3 regions of the Parageobacillus sp. KH3-4 genome follow, and region 3 is predicted to be linked to each of the others. Evidence: riboswitches for the same ligand, from Rfam matches in the RefSeq annotation. Region 3 holds a riboswitch; each other region holds the start of a gene.
What was found. Region 3 has a riboswitch for S-adenosylmethionine ahead of metK (methionine adenosyltransferase). Riboswitches for the same ligand answer to the same signal wherever they lie in the genome.
Positions count from the first base shown of each region.

Region 1 (4,269 bases), 1.5 Mb from region 3:
TCGAGATGCTGTTTGACCGACTTTTTTCCGCCACTAACCGCTACAACCATAAACGCATAAAATACATAAAGTGGAATGCTTACTAGCGCGCTATACTCCCCCAGCTGACGCAAAGGAACTCCAGACAATTCCGCATTAATGACCGTACCGATGGCAAGCGCGCCCCACGGCACGGCCGACTGCGTTAATAACGATAATACCATTGTTTTTTTCGCCGAAAATCCGAACGCAAGATATAATGGGGCAACGATCACAACAGCGACGCCAAATCCGCTAACCGCTTCTAGAAAAGGTCCTAAAGAGGCAGAAATAAGCAGCCCTTGCTCTGCCTGCGAGCGGCAAAAGCGAGATAAGCCATAAGCCATCGCATTCATCGCTCCGCATTCATTCAGCAAGTTGTATAAAAACAGCCCAAATACTAATACATAAATGACCGTAACGGACAACAGCATTCCTCGAACGGAGGAATGCAATAAATTTTGCACCGGCGCATCAAAAGAAAAATAGGCCAATACGGATGCCAATCCATACGAATAAACAGCAGTATGCAGCGCCGGCATTTTAAGCCACACTAAACAAATGAGAGCAAATAAAATAGGCAACCCTGCTAATAAGAAATGAACCGCATGATGCATGGAACATCTCCCCTCCCCTTTTTATCCACTATAGTGGATATATATATATTATTCTCCACAAAAAGCGCGAGTCAAGACAAAATTTCCACTATAGTGTAATATATACAACAAGGAGGAAGGCAATTATGAATTTTGGAAAAAACGTGCGGGAAGCAAGAAAGCGAAAATCCCTTTCATTGCAGGCATTATCAGAAAAATGCGGCGTTAGCCGCTCGATGCTATCGCAAATCGAGAGAGGAGAAAAAAATCCCACCATTCAGGTAGCTTGCCAGATCGCGGAAGGGTTGGACATGACTCTTTCGCAATTATTAGGAGAAGATGAGCAAAGCGAAGTCATTATCATTAGAAAAAGCGAACGATATATATACAAAGACGAGCGCAGCGGCTTTGAGCGCCATCTTTTATCCCCTTCTTTTCCGGCAAAAGGGATTGAGTTTGTTTTCAATATGATTCCGCCAAAACAAGAGTCCGGTGTTTTTCCGAAGCATAAAAAAGGAGTGAAAGAGTATATATCCGTAGCCAAAGGAAAGTTGAGAGTCGTACTAGGAACGCGATCATATGACTTGGCAGAAGGAGATTCGATATACTACGAAGCTGATGTTGAACATCGTTTCATTAATATTGGCGAGGAAGAATGCCACTACTACTTAGTCATTGATTCCAATCACGAACGTTCACTATAGTGAACTACGCTATTTTCACTAACGATTTTCTCATCAAGGATCGAATATTTTCATGAAAGCGATTCCTTTGTATTGAATATTTTCAGAAAATGCTTTACATTATATATTAATTAAATGTTAAAACGTTTGGCCACAACTTCATAGCGAATTTCTTATCAAGAGAGGGGGGAGGGACTGGCCCGATGAACCTTCAGCAACCTGGCGAAAGCCAAGGTGCTAAATCCAGACAGGCAAAAAACGCCTGGAAGATAAGAAGAGACGATACATAAAAAGTCTTCTTCTTATAGAAGGCTTTTTTCTTTTACCATTTTCACAGAACATAGAACGGGGGAATGAGCGTGGGTCTTTTGGAAGATTTGCAAGAACGAATTGTCATCGCCGATGGCGCAATGGGAACGCTGCTATACTCCCATGGCGTCGATCGATGTTTTGAAGAATTAAATTTGTCGAGACCGGAAGACATTCTTCATATTCATGAAGCATATATCGCCGCAGGCGCCGAGGTCATTCAAACGAATACATACGGCGCCAACTATGTCAAGCTTGCCCGCTATGGACTCGAAGATGAAGTGCCATCTATTAACCGCGCGGCGGTGCGGCTGGCGAAACAAGCGGCGAAAAATAAAGCCTACGTGCTCGGAACGATCGGCGGACTGCGCAGCATCAACAAAAGCGCCGTTTCCATCGATGAAATAAAGCGGACGTTTCGCGAACAATTGTTTGTGCTGTTAAACGAAGACGTCGACGGCTTATTGCTCGAGACGTATTACGATTTGGAAGAATTAAAGACAGTGCTTGCGATCGCACGCAAAGAAACGGATAAGCCGATTATCGCGCACGTCACCCTCCACGAAGTCGGCGTTTTGCAAGACGGCACTCCGCTTGCCGAAGCATTGGCGCAATTAGAACAGTTGGGAGCCGACGTTGTCGGGCTCAACTGCCGTCTCGGCCCATACCATATGATCCGCTCACTCGAGGAAGTGCCGCTGCCAAGCAAAGCGTTTCTTTCTGCGTATCCGAACGCAAGCCTGCCGGATTACCGCGACGGGCGGCTTGTTTATGAAACAAACACCGACTATTTTAAAGAAACGGCGCTGGCGTTCCGCGAACAAGGGGTGCGCCTCATCGGTGGGTGCTGCGGCACGACGCCGAAGCATATCGAAGCGATGGCAATCGCCTTAACGGATCGAACCCCGGTGCAAACGAAAACGGTGAAGCAGCGCCATATTTCCGTTTCCATATCATCGGATGAACCAAACGCGGCACCGCCGCTGCAAGATATCGTCCGCAAGCGCCGTTCAGTGATCGTCGAACTCGATCCACCGAAAAAACTAGGCATCGCTAAATTTTTAGAAGGCGCCAAAGCGCTCAAAGAAGCGAATATTGATGCATTGACATTGGCCGATAACTCGTTGGCGACTCCACGCATTAGCAATATGGCGCTCGGCACAATCGTCAAAGAGCAGCTTGGCATTCGCCCGCTCATTCATATCACATGCCGCGATCGCAACTTGATTGGGCTGCAGTCGCATCTGATGGGCTTGCACACGCTCGGCATCACCGACGTGCTCGCTATTACCGGCGATCCGTCGAAGATCGGCGATTTTCCTGGGGCGACATCCGTCTATGATTTATCGTCCTTTGATCTCATTCGTCTAATTCGCCAATTTAACGAAGGGCTTTCCTATTCTGGAAAACCGCTCGGGCAAAAAACAAATTTCTCGATCGCCGCAGCGTTTAACCCGAACGTACGCCATTTGGACAAAGCGGTCGAACGCCTTGAGAAAAAAATTCAATGCGGCGCCCATTATTTTATTACTCAGCCATTATACTCCGAACAAAAAATCGAAGAAGTGTACGAAGCGACAAAGCATCTTGAGACGCCGATTTACATTGGCATTATGCCGCTAGTAAGCGCGCGCAACGCTGATTTTCTTCACCATGAAGTACCTGGCATTACGCTTTCCGATGAAATCCGCTCCCGCATGGCGTCATGCGCAAACGACCCGGTGCAATCGGCACGCGAAGGAATCGCCATTGCCAAGTCGCTCATTGACGCCGCTTTTGACTTATTTAACGGCATCTACTTAATCACGCCGTTTTTGCGCTATGAAATGACCGTCGAACTCGTTCGCTACATTCACGAAAAAGAACAAGCCGCTCAAGAAAGGGAGGTACTCCATGGGTAACATAACATTGCAGCAACAGCTCGAAAAAAAAATATTAGTTATTGATGGCGCAATGGGAACAATGATTCAAAGCGCGCAGCTTTCAGCCGATGATTTCGGGGGCGAGCAATATGAAGGCTGCAACGAATATTTGACGCTCACCGCCCCCCATGTGATCGAACGCATTCATGAAGCATATTTGCAAGCGGGAGCCGACATTATCGAAACGAACACATTTGGCGCGACTAGCATTGTGTTGGATGAATATGAGCTCGGCCATTTAGCGTTTGAATTAAACATCGAAGCGGCCAAATTGGCGCGCAAAGTCGCCGACGCTTACTCTACCCCTGAATGGCCGCGCTTTGTCGCCGGTTCGATGGGACCGACGACAAAAACGTTGTCCGTCACGGGCGGCGTTACGTTCGAGCAATTAGTTGCCGCTTATGAAGAACAAGCGCGCGGGTTATTGCTCGGCGGCGTCGACTTGCTTCTGTTAGAAACATGCCAAGACACGTTAAATGTCAAAGCCGGCTTTATTGGGATTACGAAAGCATTCGCCTCTGTCGGAAAAAAAGTGCCAATTATGATTTCCGGGACGATTGAACCGATGGGAACCACGCTCGCCGGCCAAACGATCGAATCGTTTTTCATCTCCGTCCAGCATATGAATCCGTTTGCCGTCGGCTTAAACTGCGCAACCGGCCCGGAATTTATGACCGACCATTTGCGCACGCTCGCTTCCTTGGCGAACACGGCCGTTAGCTGTTATCCGAACGCCGGGCT
Region 1 is NZ_AP025627.1:3,009,510-3,013,778, forward strand. It holds gene MWM02_RS15170 (L-lactate permease) at 1-635, opposite strand, end outside; gene MWM02_RS15175 (helix-turn-helix domain-containing protein) at 761-1,318, shown strand; SAM riboswitch class I at 1,468-1,573, shown strand; gene MWM02_RS15180 (bifunctional homocysteine S-methyltransferase/methylenetetrahydrofolate reductase) at 1,657-3,507, shown strand; gene metH (methionine synthase) at 3,500-4,269, shown strand, end outside.
Region 1: it holds a riboswitch for S-adenosylmethionine, as region 3 does, so the genes downstream of both, MWM02_RS15180 (bifunctional homocysteine S-methyltransferase/methylenetetrahydrofolate reductase) here and metK (methionine adenosyltransferase) in region 3, are expected to answer to the same signal.

Region 2 (4,269 bases), 1.8 Mb from region 3:
ATTACAGGAATGCTCCTATGGAAAACGGTCGTCAAGCGAAAGGTAGCAGCACCAAAAGCGTTATCCAACAGCGGACTTGTCGTATTAGGGACGTATTTCGGACTGTCTTTTACAAAAGAAACATTGGCGACGATCGCCCCGTATATTTTTCCTTTTCTGGTTGTCGCCGTTTTATTGATTGTCATTAATATTTTTAATAGTATCGCAGTGACAAAATGGACGCACATCGATAAAGTGACAAGCGTGTTTGCATCGGTTCCCGGCGGACTGTCGGAAATGGTCGCCGCAAGCGAGTCGCTAAACGCCAACACCGCTTTAGTGACGATTTTCCAAACGATTCGTTTATTAACGGTCGTTTTTCTTGTGCCATCCATCGTCGTTTATTGGTTAAACGGCAATTCAGCGGCAAGCGTCGCGACCGCTCAGGCGGCAGCGGCTTCTTCCGATGGCCATTATGCTTGGTTTTTATTAAGCATTTTTGGAGCGCTTCTTTTACGGAACGTCATTCCGGCGGCATACGTCGTCGGACCGCTCGCCGTAACAGCAGCAATGCATGTAGTCGGAGTGAACTTGCCGTCGCTGCCCGCATGGTTGATCATTTTGGCGCAAATCAGCGTCGGAATGAACATGGGAAACCGCATTACGTTAGAAGATATAAAGCTTGGCGGAAAATTCGGCTGGGTATATTTCCTGCTCGCACTAGTGCTGATCGTCCTTTCGTTCGGATGCGGCTATTTGTTTGCGAAATTAACGAATCTCCCGCTGGCAACCGCGCTATTAAGCCTTGCGCCAGGAGGGCTTGTGGAAATGGTATTAACAGCGCAAACAGTCGGGGGAGATCCGGCAATTGTCAGCTCCTTGCAATTTGTGCGGTTTCTTCTCGTCATTATTGTTGTGCCGAACGTTTTGAAATGGGTATTTCGCAAATTCCCATCAATGGCAGAAACGTCGTGAAAAAACCGCTCTGTTTCCGTTTTGAACAGAGCGGTTTTAATAAGCATCTCCGTTCTTTCTTATTATCATCTAGCCCGCGGGCGATCGGTTCGCATTGCTTGCTCCCGCGGCACCGCTTCTTCACGGCCGCTCACTTTCAGCCCGCATGAATGCCTAACCTTTTTCATTTTCTCATTTTGCCGGTTCGTAAAATTCGATCCATTCGCCATCAGGACCAAGGAAAAACAAATATTTCGCGCCGTTTGGCAGCGTCGTAATATCTTCCCATACAAACGGGACGCCAAGCGATTGAAGACGTTCTTTTTCTTGTTCAATCCCTTCCACCGTAAACGCAACGTGGTGCACCTTTCCTTCTGTCGGCAAATTCGGATTGTATCCTTCGATTAATTCGACAATGACAGAACCGTTTAATCCTAAAAATGCCAGTTTCATCGAACCGTTTGTATGTGTCATCTCATCGAGCAAGTCTAAACCGATTACATCTTGATAAAATTTTTTCGATGTTTCGATGTCTTTTACTTGAATGCCAACGTGTTCAAATTTTTTTACCGCCATCATATTTCTCTCCTTTTTTATTATTTTTAAGATTGAGAAAATACAGCCCGCAAATATGGGGTCATATGTACGAGGAAAACTCCCTTTTTTTCTAATCCACGGAAAATACAGCGGTCAAGCGCATAAGGAGCAGCGGCTTTCCATTCTTCGACTTCCGCAAGCGTCAAAATCAAATAAAAATCTTTTCCTTGCGTATGGCCATATAGTTGAAAAAAATTCGCGTAACAGTCAAAATGAAGCACTGTCTTTTTGTCAAATTGCAACAGCTGCTTTCTTACGCAGCGGGCGACATGGGAAGCGAACAATTCTGCTTTCAAATGCGCCGCCATATAACTGCGAATCGAGTCATTTTCGCACACCCGGCATTCCCACCTCCTTCTGGACATAAAAACCCCTTTCGCCTGAATGATGCGAAAGGGGCCAGCCGTCCTTATCATCCAAAGCGAAACCGCTTTGCGGGTTGGAGCACCTTGCGAAATATGCAGGTTGCTGTGGAGTCATCGAGCCCGGTCTCTCGTCCACTCTTGATAAGACTATATGTAGTTTGTTTTTATCTTATCATGGTATCTTTGTGATGACAATCATTTTTTGTTTTCTACCATAGAAAAGAGAAGAGCAAAAGCGCCCTCCCCTTCTTTATTTGTTATTGCGCCACTTCCGGCTTTTCCGAAGTGACACCGACGTCTTTCCATTTCCAAATGAATGGGTCGATATCAGCCGAATAGTTTTTCACGCGGTTGTTGACCGCATAAATGATCGAGCGGTATAGCGTCGGAATTACTGGCACCTCTTCATTCATTAACGCTTGCCATTCGTTGTAAATTTTTTTGCGGTATTCTTTATCAAACGCTTGCTCAGAATGGCCTTTTTCAAGCAATTCATCATTTTTCTCATTTACCCAGCGAGAAAGATTAAACATGACATTGCGGCCATATAATCCATACGGATCCACATCAGTTCCTGTTGCCCATGCCGCAGCGAACACATCGACTTTCGGGTCATCGTTCTGCACCATGTCATAGAACGAATTGAATTCCGCCAAACGGCCATCAACTAGCTGCACATTCAAGCCGACGTCTTTCCAGCATTGCATATAAAACTTCGCCAGCGGCTCGGCGATGTCCCCGCCGCTCATCGAAAGAAAATTAATGGTGAATTTTTTGCCATTTGGATCTTCGCGGAAGCCGTCGCCGTCGACATCTTTATATCCAGCTTCATCCAACAATTTTTTCGCTTTTTCTGGGTCATATGTGTATCCTTTCGCATTTTTGTCATGGTAGCTTGGGAAGGATGGCGGAATGAGCGTCGTTGCCGGAAAGCGCAAACCGTGATAAAGCCTGTCTGCGACTTCCTTATTATTAATTGCATACGCCATCGCTTGGCGAAGCTTTTTGTTTTGGAATTTCGGATTATCCATCACGTTTTCTTGCTTTTCCGCATCCCAATGGCCGAGTTTAAAGCCGATGTAGTTGTAAGCTAAATCAATTTTGCCAACAAATTGAATGTTTTTCGTCCCTTTCGCGCTGACATATTGATCTGTCGGGAATTCGGCAATGTCAATTTCTCCTTTTTTGAGCGCTTGCAATACGACTTGCGGGTTAACGACTTTTAAAATAACGCCTTTTAAGTTCGGTTTTCCGTTCCAATAATCGTCGTTGCGAACGAATTCAACCGATTCGCCCGGGACGATTTTTTTCACTTTAAACGGGCCAAAGCCAATTGGATTTTTGCGGATTTTATCCGATTTCGCCAAATCTTTAATCGGGACATCTTTTAAATAATGTTTTGGCAGCGGATGTGCCCAAATGCCCGTCATTACGGACGGGTTGGCATGTTTCCACGTAATGGTTAGCGTTTTGTCGTCAATGACTTTAATTCCGGAAATTTTGTCCGCTTTTCCGCTATGGTATTCCTCCATGCCGACGATATCTTGCATGAGCGCGTCTCCGTAGCGGACGCCTGTATAATCTTTATGGCCGATGACCAAGTAAGCATATTCTAAATCTTCCGCTTTGACCGGTTCGCCGTCATGCCATTTGACATTATCTTTAATTTTGATCGTCATCGTTTTTTTGTCGTCGGAAAGCTCGTATGTCGCCGCGCCGTCGTTCGTAATTTCATAGTCTTCGTTAAAACGGAACAATGGTTCGTCGAAAAATTGCAAAACTTCAGAATCTGGATCACCTTCGTAAAATGCATAGTTCAGTGTCCCTTCAAATGGCGTATCGGACACTAATCCGTAATTCAATACACCATCTACGATTTTCCCGTCATTTTTCACAGTCATCGGGAATTTGCTAATGTCTTCCTTTTGCGCCGCCTTTGTGTCCTTGCCGTCTTTATCGTTGCTTGTAGAACTGCTGCATGCCGTCAATCCTAATAAAAAGACGGCAAACACTACGAAAAACCTCCAATGCCATGTTTTCCTCATTTTTTCTCCCCCTTTATCCTAATCGTTGTCTTGCATCAGCCGCGCGCTTTAACGCCTGGCCGATAAAATTTATGCATAACATCATTACTAAAATAAGCAATGATGCTGGTAACCAAACCCACCATTTGTTTTGCAAAACATCGGGATTCATCGCATAGCTGACAAGCGTTCCCAAACTTGGCGTGCTTTCCGGCAAGCCGAAGCCCAGATAGCTTAGTCCGGACTCAATCCCAATATTTCCGGCAAGGTTTAATGTTAAGTTTACAATAATGATCGAGCTTAAATTGGGCAAAATTTGAAAAATAATAATTTTCCAATCCGGCGTGCCA
Region 2 is NZ_AP025627.1:2,458,345-2,462,613, forward strand. It holds gene MWM02_RS12370 (AbrB family transcriptional regulator) at 1-954, shown strand, start outside; gene MWM02_RS12375 (VOC family protein) at 1,126-1,509, opposite strand; gene MWM02_RS12380 (hypothetical protein) at 1,536-1,868, opposite strand; SAM riboswitch class I at 1,937-2,043, opposite strand; gene opp4A (oligopeptide ABC transporter substrate-binding protein) at 2,153-3,940, opposite strand; gene MWM02_RS12390 (ABC transporter permease) at 3,954-4,269, opposite strand, start outside.
Region 2: it holds a riboswitch for S-adenosylmethionine, as region 3 does, so the genes downstream of both, MWM02_RS12380 (hypothetical protein) here and metK (methionine adenosyltransferase) in region 3, are expected to answer to the same signal.

Region 3 (4,269 bases):
ACGAGTCAGCTTGCTAATCGGCGGCAATATTCCAAACGCATCTGCTGTTAAGAAAATAATCGTCGATGGATGACCAGCGATGCTTGGATCAACGATATTATGAATCGCCTGAATTGGGTAAGCGGCGCGCGTGTTTTCCGTTAGCGTAGCATCATCATAATTTGGCAGTCTCGTATGTTCATCGATAATGACGTTTTCGAGAACTGCACCGAATCCGATTGCGTCAAAAATTTGCGGCTCCTTTTCCCGCGACAAGTTGATGCATTTTGCGTAGCATCCGCCTTCGATATTAAAAATGCCTCGGTTCGACCAGCCGTGTTCGTCATCGCCAATGAGACGGCGGTTTGGGTCGGCGGAAAGCGTCGTTTTTCCTGTGCCAGATAAGCCAAAGAATAGTGCGACATCCCCTTCTTTACCGACGTTTGCTGAACAATGCATCGATAAAATTCCTTGTTCTGGAAGTAGATAGTTCATCACAGTGAAAATCGACTTTTTCATTTCTCCGGCATATTCTGTTCCGCCAATTAGCACAGTCCGCCGCTCAAAAGAAATAATGATAAACGTTTCCGATCTCGTTCCATCAACAGCAGGGTCTGCTTTAAAGTTTGGCGCGCAAATAACGGTAAATTCCGCTTTGTGAGTTTTTAGCTCCTCTTCTGTCGGACGAATAAATAATTGGTGTGCAAATAAATTGTGCCATGCAAATTCGTTAACGACTTGGATAGGTAGGCGGTATTTTGGGTCAGCGCCGGCGAATCCTTTAAAAACAAATATTTCATCTTTTTTCATTAAATAATCCAGTACCTTATTGTATAAGTTTTCGAAAACTTCTTCAGAAATCGGCTGATTTGTTGTTCCCCAATCGATTTTTGCTTTCGTCGCCGCTTCTTCTACAATGTATTTATCTTTCGGGGAGCGGCCCGTATATTTTCCTGTTGTTACTGCCACCGCGCCAGTTGCGGTTAATTTCCCTTCGTTTCGTTGCAATATTTTTTCCACGAGTTGAGCTACCGATAAATTGTGACATACGTTTGGTTTTTGTAATAATAAAGAAAGTTTATTTGTCATTTTTGCAATCCCCATATTCAAAACCTGCCTTTTTATTTTTAATGATACCTGCAAATAGTATAACACATTTTTGTTATTAGTCCATACTATTTAGCACAATTTCTTTTATTTATTTTTCTTATTTTGTCCATAAAAAATTTGTCTTTTTGTTCATAAAAAATTTATCTAATTTTGTTGACTTTCTTTATTTAATTACGTTAAGATAACTCATTGAACGGATACTCTTATCCCGAGTCGGTGGAGGGACAGGCCCGATGAAACCCAGCAACCGTCACAACTAGAAATGTGTGAAATGGTGCTAACCTGTGGCAAGGCAGCGTCCTTGAACGATAAGAGTGAAAGGAGCAATACGATTGCAATGACCTTTCCTCACCGTTACAGGAAAGGTTTTTTATTTATATGTATAAATAGGGAATGAGTACCGTATCATCTGCAGTTTGCGGGAATGCCGCTAATTTAGACGTTCGATTATAAAAAGAGGAGGAAACTGCCGAATGTCAAAAAAAAGACGTTTATTTACTTCGGAATCTGTAACGGAAGGTCATCCTGACAAAATTTGTGACCAAATTTCCGATGCGATTTTAGATGCCATTTTGGCGAAAGACCCGAATGCCCGCGTTGCATGCGAAACGAGCGTTACAACAGGGCTTGTGCTCGTAAGCGGGGAAATTACGACATCGACATATGTGGATATTCCGAAAATCGTTCGCGACACGGTTCGCGAAATTGGCTATACTCGCGCGAAATTCGGTTTTGACGCAGATACTTGCGCCGTATTGACGTCGATTGACGAACAGTCTCCGGACATCGCGATGGGAGTCGATAAGGCGTTAGAAGCCCGCGAAGGCCAGATGACTGATGAGGAAATTGAAGCGATCGGTGCCGGAGACCAAGGATTAATGTTTGGATTTGCCTGCAATGAAACAGAAGAATTAATGCCGCTTCCGATTTCCTTGGCACATCGTTTAGCTCGCCGTTTGGCAGAAGTGCGCAAAAAAGATATTTTGCCATATTTGCGCCCGGACGGCAAAACGCAAGTAACGATAGAATATGATGAAAATGAAAAACCGGTACGTGTCGATACAATCGTTGTATCAGCGCAACATCATCCGGAAATTACACAAGAACAAATTGAGCGCGATATTAAAGAACACGTTATTAAGCCAGTCGTGCCAGCAGAGCTGATCGATGAAAACACAAAATATTTCATTAATCCGACAGGTCGTTTTGTCATCGGCGGACCTCAAGGTGACGCTGGTTTAACAGGACGAAAAATTATCGTTGACACGTATGGCGGCTATGCCCGTCACGGCGGCGGTGCGTTTTCTGGAAAAGACCCGACAAAAGTGGACCGCTCCGCAGCCTATGCCGCGCGCTATGTGGCGAAAAATATCGTTGCTGCGGGACTCGCAGATAAATGCGAAGTGCAGCTGGCATATGCGATCGGTGTTGCAAGACCGGTTTCCATTTCCATTGATACATTCGGTACCGGAAAAGTATCGGAAGACATTTTAATTAAAGTAGTGCGCAGCAATTTTGATCTTCGTCCAGCCGGCATTATTAAAATGTTGGATTTGCGCCGCCCAATTTATAAACAAACAGCCGCCTATGGCCATTTCGGACGCACGGATATCGATCTTCCGTGGGAACGTACAGACAAAGCGGAAACGTTGAAAGAACAAGCTCTTGCGTTGGCAAAGAAAGAATAGAACGATAAAGAGAGGTAGAATAGCCAGTAAAGAGAGAGTTACGTGTTTATGTAACTCTCTTTTTTTGCGTAATGCAAGGTATTTCTGCTTCAGTCAGGCATTGACCTAAACATAAGTGGGGCTATTACGGCGGCAATAAGAAATAGCGAGAGCGATAAAAAAGGGTTAAAATAGGAAAAGGAACAATGGGACGATATGATGCAATAAATAACGAAAGTAAATCATATCGTCCGATAATATGAACGTCATTTGTTTTTATTTTGGTTGCAGTGATTTATAGTACTGCCCTTTTTCTACATATTCGCGGCGAATTCGCTCCATCTCGCGGACATCTTCGTCGGTTAATTCACGAATGACTTTAGCGGGACGGCCAAATGCGAGCGTGTGCGGCGGAATTTTTTTTCCTTGTGGGACAAGGCTTCCGGCACCGATAAACGCTCCTTCGCCAATCTCTGCGCCATCGAGAATAATCGAGCCCATGCCGATTAAAGCGTTTTTTCGGATGATGGCGCTATGTAAAATGACTTGATGGCCGACGGTTACACCATCTTCAATGATAAGTGGATTGTTTGGACTTTGATGCAAAATTGAGTTATCTTGGATATTGACACGATTGCCGATGATCGTTGGAGCGACATCTCCGCGAATAACAGTATTAAACCAGATGCTTGTTTCTTCCCCGATGACCACATCACCGGTAATGGTGACATAATCGGCAATGAAGGCAGATTCTGCAATTTTCGGAAACTTTCCTTTGTACGGGTAAATCATACGCTTCTTCCCTTTCCTTTTATAAAATGGTTCGGTATTATTATTGTACAGATAGTGGCACGATTCGTAAACGGAGGAGATTGCATGATGTGGACATGGGAGGCAAATGAAGGGAAAGGAACAGTTGTGATTGTCCACGGAGCGGCAGAGCATCACGGGCGTTATAAATGGTTGATCGAACAATGGGTACAAAGCGGTTATCATGTTGTCGCAGGCGATTTGCCTGGACAAGGGCGGACAACGAGAAGAAAGCGCGGACACATTCAGTCGTTCGATGAGTATATTAATGAGGTGGCCGATTGGATCATAGAAGCGAGACAATTTCATGTACCGGTGTTTCTTCTTGGACATAGCATGGGAGGGCTTGTTGTCATCCGCACGTTGCAGGAAAAAAGGCTTCCTGTGCAAGGGGTTATTCTATCTTCTCCATGTTTAGGGCTTGTGTCGTATCCGTCAAAAGGGTTGGATATGTTATCAAGAGTATTGAATCATATTGCCCCATCCCTTTTAATCGATTCGGGACTGTCTGTCGAGTTGGCGACAAGAAATAAAGAAGTGCATGAGTCGGATAAACAGGATGAACTTTATGTGACAAAAGTATCTGTCCGTTGGTATCGCGAACTAATGAAGGCGATGGAATTGGCTTCTCGCCGCATTCAGCAGTTTCCTGATATTCCATTGCTGCTTATGCAAGGCGGGGACGATAAAATTGTCGATAAGA
Region 3 is NZ_AP025627.1:685,794-690,062, forward strand. It holds gene pckA (phosphoenolpyruvate carboxykinase (ATP)) at 1-1,083, opposite strand, end outside; SAM riboswitch class I at 1,290-1,404, shown strand; gene metK (methionine adenosyltransferase) at 1,563-2,777, shown strand; gene MWM02_RS03540 (gamma carbonic anhydrase) at 3,033-3,548, opposite strand; gene MWM02_RS03545 (alpha/beta hydrolase) at 3,636-4,269, shown strand, end outside.